2 regions of the Pontibacillus sp. ABV4_188 genome follow, and region 1 is predicted to be linked to the other one. Evidence: predicted binding sites of a transcription regulator. Region 1 holds the regulator's gene; the other holds the start of a gene.
The links. The regulator LexA, encoded in region 1, represses DNA repair genes until DNA is damaged. The targets are predictions, from matches to a motif close to CGAACATATGTTCG.
Positions count from the first base shown of each region.

Region 2: the regulator LexA is predicted to act here: its motif matches at 1,187-1,200, upstream of ACYX4O_RS04340 (YhjD family protein).

Region 1 is NZ_CM149975.1:1,943,299-1,951,624, reverse strand. Features, by position in the region: gene ACYX4O_RS09955 (response regulator) at 1-312, opposite strand, end outside; gene ACYX4O_RS09950 (Na(+)/H(+) antiporter subunit B) at 343-768, opposite strand; gene ACYX4O_RS09945 (cytochrome c biogenesis CcdA family protein) at 835-1,536, opposite strand; gene ACYX4O_RS09940 (hypothetical protein) at 1,738-1,965, shown strand; gene ACYX4O_RS09935 (YneF family protein) at 2,025-2,252, opposite strand; gene sirA (sporulation inhibitor of replication protein SirA) at 2,324-2,761, opposite strand; gene tkt (transketolase) at 3,106-5,100, opposite strand; gene ACYX4O_RS09920 (DUF896 domain-containing protein) at 5,529-5,762, opposite strand; gene ACYX4O_RS09915 (YneB family resolvase-like protein) at 5,855-6,505, opposite strand; gene lexA (transcriptional repressor LexA) at 6,811-7,440, shown strand; gene ACYX4O_RS09905 (hypothetical protein) at 7,966-8,326, opposite strand, start outside.
Region 2 is NZ_CM149975.1:845,544-853,869, reverse strand. Features, by position in the region: gene lepB (signal peptidase I) at 1-274, opposite strand, end outside; gene ACYX4O_RS04345 (TVP38/TMEM64 family protein) at 327-974, opposite strand; gene ACYX4O_RS04340 (YhjD family protein) at 1,221-1,625, shown strand; gene ACYX4O_RS04335 (competence protein ComK) at 1,688-2,218, opposite strand; gene ACYX4O_RS04330 (hypothetical protein) at 2,358-2,501, opposite strand; gene ACYX4O_RS04325 (DUF3939 domain-containing protein) at 2,573-3,028, shown strand; gene ACYX4O_RS04320 (hypothetical protein) at 3,368-3,682, opposite strand; gene ACYX4O_RS04315 (M48 family metallopeptidase) at 4,409-5,608, opposite strand; gene ACYX4O_RS04310 (SCO family protein) at 5,769-6,356, shown strand; gene ACYX4O_RS04305 (fatty acid--CoA ligase family protein) at 6,951-8,326, opposite strand, start outside.

The DNA.
Region 1 (8,326 bases):
AGGCTTTACGATAAAATCCTTTGCTCCTCTTTCAATTGCCTCCACCACCATCTTTTGCTGACCCATAGCAGAGCACATTATGATTTTAGCAGAAGGGTGAGATGTTAAGATCGATTCGACTGCTTGGAGTCCGTTTAATTCTGGCATCGTAATATCCATAGTTACTAAATCAGGTTTGAGTTTATGAAACATATCAATGGCTTCTTGCCCATCTTCAGCTTCACCAACCACCTTGTGATCCCCTTTTTCTAAAATTGTTCCTAAAGTCATCCTCATAAATTTAGCATCATCGACAACTAATATGTTAGCCAAAGATGTCTCCCCCCTTGCACGATAAACCCCTTATTGATCGTTAGCAATAGATAGTATAATGGTTAAGGTAATACCTACGACCGTTAGGTAAACACCTAGATCAAATAACATTGCTGTAGCAAGCTCCATCTCTCCGAAGATTGGAACATGGTGTAAATGAGCAAACGTTTGACTTAAGAAAGGCTCACCGAATAAAAAGGACCCAGCACCCGTTAAAACTGCAATTAAAAGTCCGATCGGAATGATATAACGAAAGTTGACAGGTATAATCTTTTTAACTTGGTCATAGCCATACGTCATATACATTAAAACGAATGCTGCTGATGTCATCAGCCCTCCAATGAACCCTCCGCCAGGAGCATTATGCCCGGCCAAGAATAGGTAAATTGAAAATGCTAACAAAATAAATGCAATAAGTATTGTTGTTGTTCGTAGTATTAGGTCATTTGTCCGCATTTAGATTTCTCCTTTTCCAAACATAGTTCTATAATAATATAAATGTGCCTTGAATGCCATCATGGATTAGAAACCACTAAACCCAAATAAACCAGCTAGGTATGACGTTAGCTTAGTCATTAAATCAAAGAATAAAAAGATCCCCATAAAGATCATGATATATCCACCAGTTTTAACTATTCGAGCACTATGGCGTTTGATCCAATTCATTCGACCAATAAAGAAAGACAAAATCAAAAAAGGTACAGAAAAACCTAGAGAATACGTAATTAAATAGATCATTCCGCTTTCAGGGTTTTGAGCTGCAAGCGTCAAAACCGCTGCCAAAATGGGGCCAGTACATGGTGTCCATCCCATAGAGAAAGCCATGCCTATAAGGAAAGAACCAGCATATCCTCCTGGACGGTTCTTAAAGGTAATTTTACGGTCTTTCATGAGAAATTCAAAATTAAATACTCCAATAATGACAAAACCGAAGAAGATAATTAGAATAGCACCTAATTGTCTGATCAAGTCCTGATACTGATAAAAGAATTCCCCAATAAAAGAGGTCGAATAGCCTAAAAAGATAAAAATGCTTGAAAAACCCAGTAAAAATAAGACTGTATGTAGAACACTTCTTCGGTTAAGCATAGCATTCTCAGATTTCAATTCATTTACACTCATTCCTGTAATATAAGAGAGGAAAGCTGGATATAAGGGTAATACACAGGGAGAAATAAATGACAAAAACCCTGCCCCAAAAGTTAAAAACAAATTAAGATCCATAGTAGTAAAGCTCCTTTATTTTAAAATTAACACAGGAGTAGAAAACTCTCCCTAATCATTGTAAACAATAACGTTTTGAAACTCTACGATTCATCTGTTTTTAATAATTGACAAAAATGTGATTAAAAATTGAACAAATTGTGAATATATTGTATATTAAAATTACTAAAAGGAACCCTTTTAAAAAAGGAGGACGAATGTATGGTGCGGATCACGGCTTCCCTGGTTGCAAGTATTATTCTTCTAATTGTTCAGTCTACCATCATTGTAGCTGTAAAACCTTATGATTATATCATATACCATGACCTGTCCTTGTTAGCGGGTGTCCTTACTATTAATTTCGTGTGGTCATTTGCTATACTGACTCAATTAAAAAATTGGATCACTTCTCATTACAATGAAAGAGATTCAAAGTTACACAATCATTAACCCATAATTAAAATCCTTCTCTTACATAAAAGAGAAGGATTTTTTGTGCGTTTTGAAGTTTATTTTTGTTGTTGGTTATTCATAGCACGCATCATTTGATTAATTTTCTTCTGCGATGGCTTCTGGCCCATCTGCATCATCAATGTACGTAACATTTGTTCATTAATCGGTGGGTTTTTCTTTAAATAGTTCATCATGTACTTTCTGGCGATAAAGAAACCAAGTGCTACGCCAGCAAGTAGCGTTACAACGGCAATTACAATTACCCAAACAATACCTAAGGACATCGTACAAATTTCCTCCTTCATGTTGTCTCTCAAATATTATAGTAAATTGAGGAGGATAATACAATAGTAGGCTAGAGAATCGCTTCCTTTTTAATAGGAGCAATCCACCCGTACTGTCGCATATCTTCATCCATAATAAAAAAAGAATGATTGAATGTGCGCAGTGTTTCAAAGATCATGGATTCTGCTTGATGAAGGCTCTCAGCGGTAATCCGTACTTCTCGATCACTCATTTGGGTTAAACGAATATTTTGACCTTTACACTGTATCACAAACGACATTTTATTTTGATAATAGGTCATTTCTACAGGTTTACGATTTTTTTCTGTGACATAATGGACTAACATATCTAGCGGAATTGGCTTTGTGACATACTGAAATTGTGTAGTAGACAACGTATGATCAGGATGGTATTTCCATTCTTTCAAAAAGTCAAATAGAATATTGGTCTTATGAAAATAGTGGCTTGAAAATTCGTCCTTAATCCAAAATAAAGCATATTCACGCATAGCATGTCCCCCTTGTTAGAGACATTCTACCCGATTTGGAAGAAATTATGTGTCTAATTTCGTCACAGATACAGCGAAAGTTTTGTCGAATTTAATAGCTATTTTACCTCTCGCATCTATTCATATAGGTGGTACTTATCTTAGAAGCCCTTTAGCTCCCTCATTTGATAGCATTTACTCGAAGAAATTGAACCCTTCCCGCTTCCTCTTAACCTTCATAAAAACGAAAACTTTTTTATCTAATAAATAAACATCTGAATCCGACCATTCAACCATAATAGATACAAAAAAAATAAAGCCTGTAAAAGAGCACTTTTACAGGCTTTATATTGCTTTATATTGCTTTATTTTAGAAGGTTCTCTACACGGTTTACTACATTTTCAACTGTGAATCCGTATTCCTCCATGACCTGGTCTCCAGGAGCTGATGCACCGAATGTTTCAATTCCAAGCACATCTCCTTCTAGACCTACGTATCGCTCCCAACCTAGCGGGGAAGCCATCTCAATAGCTAGGCGCGCTTTCACATTACTTGGTAACACTTCTTCTTTATACGCTTTATCCTGAGCGTTAAAGCGATCCCATGAAGGCATGCTGACTACACTTGCTTCAACACCTTTTTCACGAAGACTCTCTTGAGCACGTACCGCTAATTGAACTTCAGAACCAGTTGCTAGCAACAGGCAATCCGGTTCTTCTTTACTTGCCGGGCTCACTACATAAGCACCCTTCTTAACTCCCTCATAACTTGAGCCTTCAAGTGTTGGCAACCCTTGACGAGTTAACACAAGAGCAGAAGGTGTTGATGTAGATTCTAAAGCAAGACGCCATGCTGCTTCTGTTTCTACACCATCAGCCGGACGAACAACAGATAAGCCTGGCATTGCACGTAATGAAGGTAATTGTTCAATTGGTTCGTGTGTAGGACCATCTTCTCCAACCGCAATTGAATCATGAGTGAATACATATGTTACAGGGACACCCATTAACGCAGAAAGGCGAACTGCTGGACGTAAATAGTCACTAAAGACAAAGAAAGTACCGCCATAAACTCTTAATCCACCATGAAGAGCCATACCATTCATAGCTGAAGCCATGGCAAATTCACGTACACCAAACCAGATATTACGACCCGCATAATTGTTACGAGAGAAATCTTCTTCTCCGTTTACGGTTGTTTTATTAGAACCTGCGAGATCCGCACTACCACCGAAGAAGTTTGGAATTTGTTTAGATAATGCATTGATCATTTCACCAGAAGCTGCTCTAGTAGCAAGTTTGTCCTCACCTGGTGTGTATTGAGGAAGTTCTTTATCCCAATCAGAAGGAAGTTCTCCGTTAATAGCACGAGTGAATTCTTCTGCTAGTTCCGGATACGCTTCTTTATACTGTTTTACTAAGTCATTCCATTTTGATTCTGCATCCGCACCATGAGTTTGAACTTTCGTTTCAAAATCCTGGTACACATCTTGTGGAACGTTAAATGGTTCATGGCCCCACTTATAATGTTCCTTCGTCAGATTCGCTTCTTCTTCTCCTAGTGGAGCACCGTGAGAAGCAGATTTACCCGATTTATTTGGGGAACCATAACCAATTACAGTCTTCACTTCAATTAAAGTCGGTTGATCTGTATTAGCTTTCGCTTCCTCAATAGATTGGCGAAGTGTCTGAGTGTCATTTCCATCTTCAACGCGAATGACTTGCCAGCCATAAGCTTTGAAGCGATCTTCTACAGACTCTGAGAATGAACGGTGTAAGTCACCATCTAATGAGATATCGTTGGAGTCATAAAGCACAACAAGTTTCCCTAGTCCTAAGTGGCCTGCTAATGAAGCTGCTTCTTGAGAAACCCCTTCCATTAAATCGCCATCTCCACAAATAGAGTACGTATAGTGATCAACAACGTTGAAGTCATCTTTATTATATTTCGCACTTAGGTGAGACTCAGCCATAGCCATTCCTACAGCCATCGCTAAACCTTGGCCTAGAGGGCCTGTGGTTGCTTCAACACCGTCTGTATGACCATACTCTGGGTGCCCTGGTGTTTTAGAACCCCATTGACGGAAGTTTTTAAGGTCATCAATTGTAACATTATAGCCAGATAGATGAAGTAAGCTATATAGAAGCATAGAACCATGACCTGCTGATAATACAAAGCGGTCACGATTGAACCAGCTAGAGTTTTTAGGATTATGCTGCATAAATTCAGTCCAAAGCGTATAAGCCATTGGAGCAGCGCCCATTGGCATACCTGGGTGACCTGAATTTGCTTTTTCTACCGCATCAATAGAAAGTGTGCGGATTGTATTAATAGATTGTTGTTCTGTTTGATGTGTCATGTAATTGCTCCTTTCAATTTCGCGTTACGCGAACTATGTACAGTCTAAATACTATAATGAAATCGTTTAAGTGACAAGCATTCCAAGGAAAAGAGTCGAAAATTCTTTTTCTTGACTAGTTTAAATTGTGACTATAAGGGTTTTCTTATGCATAGAGCGTTATTATGAATTTAGAATAACCTCATCCGCTTTTTTTCACATGATCTAAAAGAGTACGTCTCAAAGTTGAGGTGTTTCAGCTAGAAGAGCCTACTGAGTTTTTGAGTGATTGCAATTGCTTCAGTTTATAGGCCCCCCCTTACACTGTGCTAAATCGAATGGAAAATATACCACGTAAGTCCCAATTCTTTAGTAACCTCCCCTATCCTGTTAACAACACCTTTACATAATAAAATAAAAAACACACGAAGAATATTCGTGTGTTTCGATTAATGCTTTTTATTTCGTTCTTGTTCTTCTTTTAATTTCTCTGGTGTTACGTCGTTACCTTCAGGGTCTACAACTTTCATGCCTTTTAGCTGGCTCTTGAAAGAGTTACGAAAGTTTTTAAGATATTCCTGACGTAATTTTTTTTGTTCATTTTGTTCAGTCATAGTTAGACCTTGTTGTTTAGATTTATGAGATAGTTCGTTAATTCGGTTTAATTTATCTTGAGAAATCATTTACATGCTCCTTTACTTGTTAAGCTCCAAGTAAAAAAGGCAAGAGTCCAAAGTAGGATGCCCGCCTTTCTACTCCCTATATCGTAACGCGTTTAGACGTTGTTTTCAAGTGAAACGAATTCCTTGTACCTTCTGTGGACGGTGGCCTTTGATACATCAAACCCCATCCCCCTCAGAGTCGCTGCTATTTCATCGAACGTTAAATTGTTTTGACGCAATCGAACAACCTCTTCAATTGGGAAGTCCTTTCTTTCTCGACCATGTGCCAAGTGCTGGTTAGAGAGGTTTTGAGCTGGATTAAATCCATTTTCTACAGCCCGCTTCATACCGCGCTTTATCTTAATATTATGTATTTTCCTTTGGTACTCTTCTACAATTCCCACAATTTGCAGCACCATTGAATCTGATTCTGATAAAGTAAGCTCTCCTTGATGAGAAACGGAATAGACAGGAACGCCGAGTTTTGTAAGTTGATGAAACAAGGCAATTTTCGTATTTCCCCGCCCAAGCCTTGTTTCATCTTGAATGAGAAGCAAGTCTGCTTCGTTGTTTGATAGAATTTCCAATACTTCTAAGATGCCGTCCCTTTCAATTTCGTATCCACTTGCTTGTTCTTCTATAATTTTATGAATTTCAAATTGGTGTTGAGTAGCTAGTTCTTCTAGTTCAATTCGTTGACGTTTTAATGATGAAACTTGTGCTTCTTTTTCTGTGCTGACGCGACAATAGATGATAGCTTTCATAGAATCTCCTTTTTTCTCTATCATATAAGGATATGCCTCGTTCCGTAAAGATTAACTTGAAAGCAACCCAATATACATAAAGGCTAAACTGCCTGCAAATAACAAGAAATACACTACGTCTAGTTTTGATAGATTTTGAAACATATTCATCGCCTCCAGAAAAATAAGAACTTTTGTTCGTGTCTAGTTCACATTATATACGAACATCCGTTCTTGTCAACACTTTTTGCGAACGAATGTTTGTATAACCTTTCCTACCATGGTATAATGACGGTAATAAATGATATGTACGAGGTGTAGAAAATATGACGAAACTATCAAAAAGGCAGGAAGCAATTTTAGATTTCATAAAAAACCGTGTACTAGAAAAAGGGTACCCACCTTCTGTAAGAGAGATAGGAGAAGCTGTAGGTCTAGCCTCTAGCTCAACTGTACACGGGCATTTGTCCAGGTTAGAGAAAAAAGGATATATTCGTAGAGACCCTACTAAACCTAGAGCAATTGAAGTGCTAGAATTAGAAGAAGATTCTATTACAACGATTCCTAAGGGAGAAGCAACGTATGCTCCTGTAATTGGTAAAGTAACAGCAGGTATGCCTATTACTGCTATTGAGAATATTGAGGAGTATGTACCCCTACCCGATACACTTGCAGCTCAAGATGACGATATATTTGTTCTAGTTGTTCAAGGAGAAAGTATGATTGAGGCTGGGATCTTAGACGGGGATATGGTTATTGTTCGTCGCCAGCAAACCGCTCAAAACGGAGATATTGTAGTCGCTATGACAGAAGATGACGAGGCAACGGTTAAGCGCTTCTTCAAAGAATCAACTCATATTCGACTGCAGCCTGAGAATGCAACGATGGACCCAATCATTGTGCAAAATGTAAGTATACTAGGTAAAGTAGTTGGATTATATCGCCATATCCATTAGTGATTAAGAACGTTTATTTACACCAACCTCACTTTAAAAAAAGTCATAAACCCAGAGAAGCATCGAATGTTTAATTCGATGCTTTTTTGTATGAAATAGTTTATTTATATTCGATTATTTCAACGCTCTCTACTAATAAACATACAAACCTTATTATCAGCACTATTTAAAACACTGCCCACATAAAAACCCTCAATACCAGTGGCATTAAGGGTTTTCAATCTTAGTAAGTTGATAAATACTGTTCGCGTTCCCATGGGTGAACCTGTGTACGGAACATATACTATAGGAAGAAACACGGATTAAACGCAATCAAATATACTTTATTACATCACTTTTTCATTTCCTAATATCAATAGATATCAACTTAGATTTATCTTTTTTGGTCTATTTTTGGTCATTATTTTGGTCAACCATTTAGAGGAGCAGCTAATCAAAAAAGGCTGCTTCTTTAGCTGTGGTATGATTCCCCCTGTTTCATCAATACACTTAGAATTCTTTTACAACATCTGTTTCGTGAAACTCTCAGTACGATTGAGAAACAGCTTCGCTTTCACTATTAATCAGTTCATGGTAAAGAACATAAAAAGTCTCTATCTCCCCTGTTTTAGGTATTTTCTCTCTTATCAATTGCATACCACCTGCTGCATAACAATTTAAAAGTTTCATTCCGTTATCACTCAATTTTATATGTGAATTGTTATCAATTAACTGGAGTATAAGCCTTTCTATTTCTCCCCTATCTTGACTTTCTATATCTAACCTTTCCATCTCAGCGTTAATTAGTAGTCCAGTTATTAACTCAGCTTTATCCGCATAAGGCTCTGGATAATAATCTATGAAATATTCAGTTTTAACTTCCTCAGGCAAGCCCAACTTTGTATCT
Region 2 (8,326 bases), 1.1 Mb from region 1:
CTTCATACCGAATGGTGTCACCAGGTAAGCCAATTACACGTTTTACGTAATCTTCTTTTTCATTAGCATGAAATACAATGACGTCCGTATGATTGACATTTTGTAAGTCATAAACCACTTTATTAACCATTAATAGATTCCCATCAAAAAGCGTCGGTTGCATGGATTCCCCTTCAACCACATAGCTTGCAAACAAAAACGAACGAAACATAAGAGCGAGAACAATAGCAAATACAATGGTCCGAAGCCATCTCCAGGCACTTTTCATATTCATGATTTCTCCTCCAGAAGTGTACTACTATCATTCTACCCATATTCGTTTTTGCCTAATCGTTTGCGCTCACGTTTTCATATGAACGTTGTTGTAATTTACGTTCAATCACCTTTCCGATTCCCCAAAAGACTGCAATACAGACCCCTACAATTACAGTTTTCAAAGGTTTCTGAGCAAACTCCGTAATACTGTGACCTACGTAAGAGATCGTAAAAATCATCACCGCTTTTCCCATGACGACAGCTAGCACAAACTGCTGAAAGCTTACTTTCGACAACGCCCCGACCACATTAATAATCGCTGATGGAGAAAATGGGAAGCACATTAACAAGAATAACGGTCCAAATCCGTGACGCTCGAGCCATGAGGTTACCCGCTGCACCTGCTTATTCCGCCTTATAAATTGAAAGAATTTCTTCTCTCCAAGTCTTCGGATTACCCAAAAGACAAACACCGCCCCAAGAACTGCACCAAGCCAGGAAAATAAAAACCCCTTTAATAACCCGTATGCGATCGAGTTCCCTACCACAAATATAAATAAAGGTAAAAAAGGCAAAATCGCCTCTAACAAAGGAAGCAATATTCCTGGCAATGGACCTAACGCTTCATATTCTTGCAGCAACTGCATAATAAAATCATCAAACGTATCGTTTTTAATCATTTCTTTTAGCGCTTCATAATCTAAGTCTTGAATATTCATCCATCTAACTCCTAACAGAGATATAAACTCAAAACAACGACTCTTCCGTCTCCACACCACTTCATTCATACTGCTTATCTTTCTATTATAAATGGTAGCCACATCGTTGTGAAAAGAAACCCATTCCCACGTTCTTTTAGTATGTTTTTTTGTAACATGGAGACCATTTCCATCATACAACTATTTGTTTCTACATAAAATTACGTTATAATAGAACATATGTTCTCATTACAGGAGGGAACGAACATGCGGTACTTAAGTGAAGAAGATCGAGAACTTGCCTCAAGGTTTCTATTCTTATCCATGGCCATTCTCGTTATTGAAAAAGACATCCACACGATTGAGCAAGGTTCTTTCAAAATTAAAGAACCTTATATGGAATTATTAAGAAAGATGGCCCATAAGGCAAAGTCAGAACGAAGATATTTAAGAGGACTTATGAAATCACGCCAACTGGACGTTATGCTTTTATCAAAAAACGAATCCTTCTCCTCCTATCTTTTTGTATCAGGAGGTCATGAAGAAAAAAGAAATTACTTTAATCCTGCCATTCGTAAGCATGTAGAAACCATTATGTATGAACTCATGCGCAAAGTGCTTCAACCTTCCCAAGGGAAATTAGCCTCAAGCGGTATGGAAGACTCACCATAACCTCCCCCCCTCATTTCTTCTCAAAAAAGGAGACGGCCAAAAAGGCGTCTCCTTCTCGTTTTTTATGATTTTGGATGAAACGTAACTGATTCAGCTACATGATCGAAACTAGGCTTTGTCACGTACTGAAGCCGCTCATTCAATTTATAGCGGAACTGCGCTGTGCGCTGAATTTGGTTCCAAATGGTTCCCTTTGAAACATCCAATATAACAGATCGTTGGTTTTTGAAGACTAAGCGTGTTTGCTGATGCCCTGTTGATTCGATTAGATCAACATGGGAATGGGCGACCCAGGCACAATACACATTCTGAGGGGAAATCGTTGGGAAGAAATACATGCCACTCATTGGATCAATGGCAATCGGGGCTTTGTGCGTAATACCAGTAACATCTCTTGTTCCAGCTTGTCGGCCTTTCAAGCTCGATCCAAAGTACTTACATGCATAATCAATTATGCGCTTTGGAGATTGATTAACATAAAAAGATTCCTCCTCTTCCATAACAAGTGAGATAATCTTTCCATCTGCCCGTTCATCAGCAATAATCGCTTGCGTGAACGGAGAAACTTCAAACCTGTCTTTCCACATATCCATACATTCATCCTCTCTTTTAAAATAAGATGCTTCTTTATTATACCAAAATTAACCATTAAAGAAGTGGATATATGAAAATCAGACAGAAATTGAATTTCTGTAAGACCCTAAGTGGTAAAAATTTCTGTTATACTGAGAACTAGACCCCAATTTGATGAGAATCAGCGGGCACATCCCACTCTTCTACATCTTTTACGTGGAATAAGTACCCATCATCGTTCATACCAAAATCCGGATTCAATGCCGTGTTAATCTCAAGTTCCGTTAGAGGGCTTTCTCCCATACTGCGCACCTCCTTTCTCCCTCTTAGGTTGCGCGTTCCAAATACAATTAACCAAATTGGAGTGACACAAAATGTGGTGGAATAAGAAAAAGAAGAAACAAGAACAGCTTGAAGTAAAAGATTTATCGCTCTCACAAGTTCGAAAAGCGATTCATGAATTCACTGATCATTTACCAGACGGTGTGGAGTTACGCACAATTATCAACGAAGACCTAACACTCGATTACAACCTCTTAGCGCCTTACCTAAAAGGAATCCCCAAAGAAACGTTCTACATGTCTAAAGAAACGTACGAATTATTTGAAGAGAAAGACCGACAACTCGCGCTCGATCTAGATTATATCCAACGTGCTGTCGATCATTACATTACTCAGAACAAAGAACTGCCCATCATTGATAACGACCCGTACTTTAAGGTAAATTACTTTAAACTCGAAAAAGCCGGTCTCATACATGAAAGACCAGACCGAGATTTTTACATTACCGATGACGAGCACATGATTACGTACAAGCGCCCGGAGAAATAGAATTTCTGTCATGAGAGGGTCCGTTACGACACAAGTGCTTGGGCTGGCTGGGGACAACTCGCTTTCCTGCGGAGAGCTGGGAAGCCTCCTCGCTCGCTGCGCTCTCTGAGGGGTCTTCCCTAGGCTCTTGTTTCCGCGGGAGTCTCGCAGTCCCCATCCACCCCTGACCAAAAATAGATGAACGGCCCGACACAACATATCCTAAAAACTTTTTATGTATAAACTCATGCATTAAGGGATAACCTATATAACATCTAGCTCCATTCGTATTATAGCTCTGGTCTGGGTTGTTTATTCTTAAACAAGTACCCGACTAACCTACGACGTTACGAATTGGAGCTATTTTACGTTCAAGAAGCTCTTCTTACCAAACCTCTTAAACGCAATCCACGCAATAATCATCCATACACCGTACAAGGTAATCGCAATCCCTTGATTGAAAATCCAGGGAACAGTTCCCATATACACCTCTGACGCAGCCGCTTGGAACCACCTAAAAAGAAACACCAGAAATAAAACACTCGTGCCCACCATTACCCAAAACCCACTCGCATCACTCCGCCACTTCTTCACCACAAAAAGACCACCCAAAAAACTAATGACACCTATCAATCCTAAGTAAATATAAAACAATGCATCAACAGAAACCCCCATAAAAAGTTACCCTCCTTTTGGATTAAGTCTTGAAACAATGTACTCACTTCCTATTTCATGTTTTGATTGAGCTCCAGCTTCTACTCTTGCCATCGGGGGCCGTTCAACCAAATAAAGCCAGGGGTGTCTGGGGAACGAGGAGACTCCTGCGGGAGAAAGAGGTCGACGAGACCCCGCAGAGAGCGCTAGCGAACGAGGAGGCTCGACAGCTCGCCCGCGGAAAGCGAGTCGTTCCCCAGACACCCCAAGCACCCAATAAACAGAAACGGCCCCACTTCCAGCATGCATAGCTTAAAAAAGCATAAAAAAGCATAAAAAAAGGGCCAATGCGATCGAGGCATTGGCCAAAAAGAGACGACTGGTTAACTTTTGAGTGAGGGAATTACTTGTGAACGATTAGTCCATGACGACAAACCTCGTTCACAGTGCATGTAAGCTCAACAACAAACATGCAACAAGACTCCATAAACGAACCCCCGAGCTTTGCAGACAGCGAATGTCTTACAAAAGTGCGGTGTCGTTTAATTTGTCTTGAGTCTATTCTAATATAATCTTAGTCAAAAGTAACCGAAAAACATTTGCGGTATCACGCAACCGTTTGCGGTTTTAACATAATATTCCAACAACTATACCTAGGGCGGTTAAAAGAGAATGCCTCTACACTGTAAATGTTTATCATTTCGTGATAATATTTACAAATTATATTAGTATAACGATTTTTAAATGTCAATTATTTTGTCCCCCTTGTTCCATTTCACTTTGAATACGCTCAATTCTTTGTCCAAGCGGTGGATGAGTATACCGCAGCCAAACAATCCAATTATGTGGGGAGAGGTCACTTTTTGATTCTCTTGCTAAAGCCTGGTAACTTTCAAGCGCTGGTTGCAAATCGTCCGTATGCTCAATAGCATAAGTATCTGCTGTGTGTTCCATCACCCTCGAAACATACAAGCTAAGGGGTTGGGTAGCAAACATCAATAGCGTAATAACCAGTAATAAGACCGGTACACTTCGGAGATCAGAACGTTCACGTAAACCTAAACGATCTTTCCCATTTCGATAGATAAACGAATAAATGCACGCTAGGCTCCACAAAAGCACAAAACTTAATAATAAATAACCAGCTACCCCTATATAAACATGATGTTTCACATAGTGCGCAATTTCATGAGCCAGTATAAACAATACTTCACTTTCACTCATCCCATTCAGCATTGTATCCCATAAGACTATCCTCTCCTGCCCGCCAATTCCGGTCACATAGGCGTTAAAGGTACTTGTCTTTTCACTCATATTCACTTGATAGATGTGATTCTCTTCAATACCGGCTCCACCAGCCAGTTCAACAATGGAATCTTTTAAGCCCCCTGATTCAAGCGATGTGAAATCTTCAAATAACGGATCAATCCAAATCGGCTGCACATAAATGATGAAAAAAACGACCGGGAGAGAAGTCAGCCACAATACAAGCCACCATTTTTGCGAAAATTTGCGGACCGTACTGCGAAAGACCGCAATCAATAACGCCATTACCGCAATAAAAAGTCCACCTTGAATACCCCATTCCACAAGCCAATCCCCTATGGGCTGATGACTAATGGAATAGGCTTTAGCCATTAAATAGCCGAGCCCATCTAGTGGCAATGAGATGAGTTGAAGAGCTGTCATAAATACAACTCCAAAGATAAAAGACTGAACCCACTTTTTCTTAAACCGCTTTTCTATACGATTCAATATCCCTTTGTGCCACCCCATTATAATGAATGACAATAATACAATCCACGGGAACGTTAATTGGGTAAAAGAATAGGCATGACGATAAGCTCCGTATCGTGAATCAGCATACGTATCAAGTTCATAAACCCAGCCAAAATAGATCCATAACACAACTAAAAAGATAGCATAAACTCCAAGTAACTTCCTCAAAACATCCTCTCCCATTCTTAACTCTATTGTACAGATATCACCCCAAAAAATTCAAATTGTTGCCATAATATTGTAACCAGTTGTTCACCTAAAGCCCTATTACCACCGTATTTACTCTTGTAATATAAAAGTAAGCAGAACGGTTACAGGGGGAATGGATATGAATAAGAAATGGTACATTGTCTTTATTTCTTTATTAGTAATTGGAGTTGGTCTTGGAATATCATATTTACAATTCTGGCGCGATGCTGGGATACAATTACCCACAGATGTTCGCATGAGCACCGCCCAAGGTGAAGAATACAACTTAGGTTCTCTGGATGAAAAAGTTCGCATAGTTGAATTTATGTACACTAAATGTCCAGACGTGTGTCCACTAACCACACAACGCATGATGCACTTAAAAGAACAATTTAAAGACGACGGGATTTACGGAGACCAAGTTGAATTTGTCACCGTTACCATCGATCCAGAAAATGATACAAATGAACGCCTACAACAGTATATGAAAAGCTTTGGCGCAGAAGAAGATCCGTCCTGGATCTTTTTAAGAGGCTCAATAGAAGACACCAAAAAATTAGCAGAACCTTTCCGGTTTTTATTCAAAGATAACGGTACGGAATACCTTGTCCACACATCTTATGCCTACCTCCTCGACAAGGACAATTACCTCGTTGGCAAATTCCCAATGGGAGAAGCCTTTAATAAAGACCAAGTGTACAATACCGTGATGGACCTAGTGAACTAACTTCGAAAGGGTCATTTTCCTTGTTGGAAAATGACCCTTTTGAGGTTCTGAAGGGTAGGAGCTTAGACATCTAATGTGGATGGGACCGTTATGCTTATTGAGTGATTGGGGTGTCTGGGGAACGACTCGCTTTCCGCGGGCAAGCACGATTTTGAACGAAATTTTACAAATTACGTTTGGTATAGCAAAGATTACTCGGTTCATGAGATTTATTCCCCGTTCTGTTATGGGTTTGTGAATGCACTGGCTAATAACAGACACTGCGCGGGTAAAACCGAGCTGGAACGGCTCAAGATACAGTTTGACGGCTTAAGACTAATCATACTGGCGCAAGTTTTTGAAAAATCGGCTCAAGTGGTTAAAATAACAGCTCAAGTTCATACGATATAGGCTCAAGATGAGAGTGAAAGGCTCAAGATTAAAGAAAAACGGCTCAAGCCCGGCCCCCGAATGAACAAATGTAGAGTCAATAGTCTCAAATGATACCAGTTTAGATTGAATGTAAATAGTAACGTTCACTACAAAAAAACGAGTATAAAACCCAAAATGGATTTCATACTCGTTTAGGACATATTTGCTTCTTTCGATACCGCATTATTGCGTAACCCGGTCGCGTAGGTTCTTTCTTAGGATTTTACCAGTGGTGTTCTTTGGTAGTTCATCTAAGAATTCAATCACTGTTGGCAGTTTATACTTGGCTAAGTGCTCTCTACAGTAGTCGAGTAACTGTTCCTCTGTAATCGTTTCATTTACAACTACAAAGGCTTGTACCGCTTCTCCGAGATTTGGGTCTGGTGCGCCTACTACGGCAACTTCTGTTATGTTCGGGTGCTGATATAGAACTTCTTCTACTTCACGTGGGTAGACATTGTAGCCTCCAACGAGTATCATATCTTTCTTTCGATCAACGATGTAGAAGTACCCCTCTTCATCAACTTTGGCCATATCTCCTGTATACAGCCACCCGTCACGTAATGTTACAGCTGTTTCTTCTGGGAGCTTGTAGTAACCTTTCATAACGTTCGGTCCACGAACAACAAGTTCCCCTACTTCTCCGACTGGAACCTCATCCCCGAGTTCATCTACTACCTTATTTTCTACATTCCATATGTTTTGACCAATGGAACCGGCTTTTCTAGGACGGTCAAGAGGGTTAAAACATGTAACTGGAGATGCCTCAGATAAGCCATACCCTTCTGAAACAATGACCTGGAAGGCCTGCTCAAATTGCTTTAGCAATGCTACTGGCATGGAGGCTCCTCCTGAAATACACAGACGTATACTCTCGAAATCTGTCTTGTGTGCCGCTCCTCCCTGAAGCAAATAGTTGTACATCGTAGGCACTCCCACGAATACGGTAGCCCTTTCTTCCTTCGTCACCTTAAACACATCCAGAGGAGAGAACTTTGGAAGGATTAAGACGGTGCCTCCATTCATTAGAGGAGCATTTAAAGCTACCGTGAAACAAAAAACATGAAACATAGGAAGAGTCGCAATGACTTTATCTTCAGGACTATACTTCAAGTAATCGGCCACGTCTTTTGCGTTAGAAAACACATTCTTATGTGTAAGCATTGCTCCTTTTGGCTTTCCTGTTGTACCAGACGTATAAAGGATGATCGCAATGTCTTCATCGTCAATTGCCGGTTTCTCCAGTGAAAGCTCAGCTGTTCGGATTAAGTTTGTAAACGATTTCATTTTATCGTTTAACATTTCTTGAGCATTTGAGACATCTGCTCCTGTGTCTCCCACAATATAGTGGTGAATCTCTGGAAAGTCTGAAGCCAAAGCCACGAACTTATCCATAAACAAATCCATTGTAATAACGCCTTTTACGTCACCATTTTTGAGTATATAGCGCGTTTCTTCTACTGTATAAATCGGGTTAATCGGGATGACTGTAAGTCCCAAACGCAATGCCCCGTACAAGCCAATAACATAGTATGGGCTATTCCCCGATACAAGTGCAA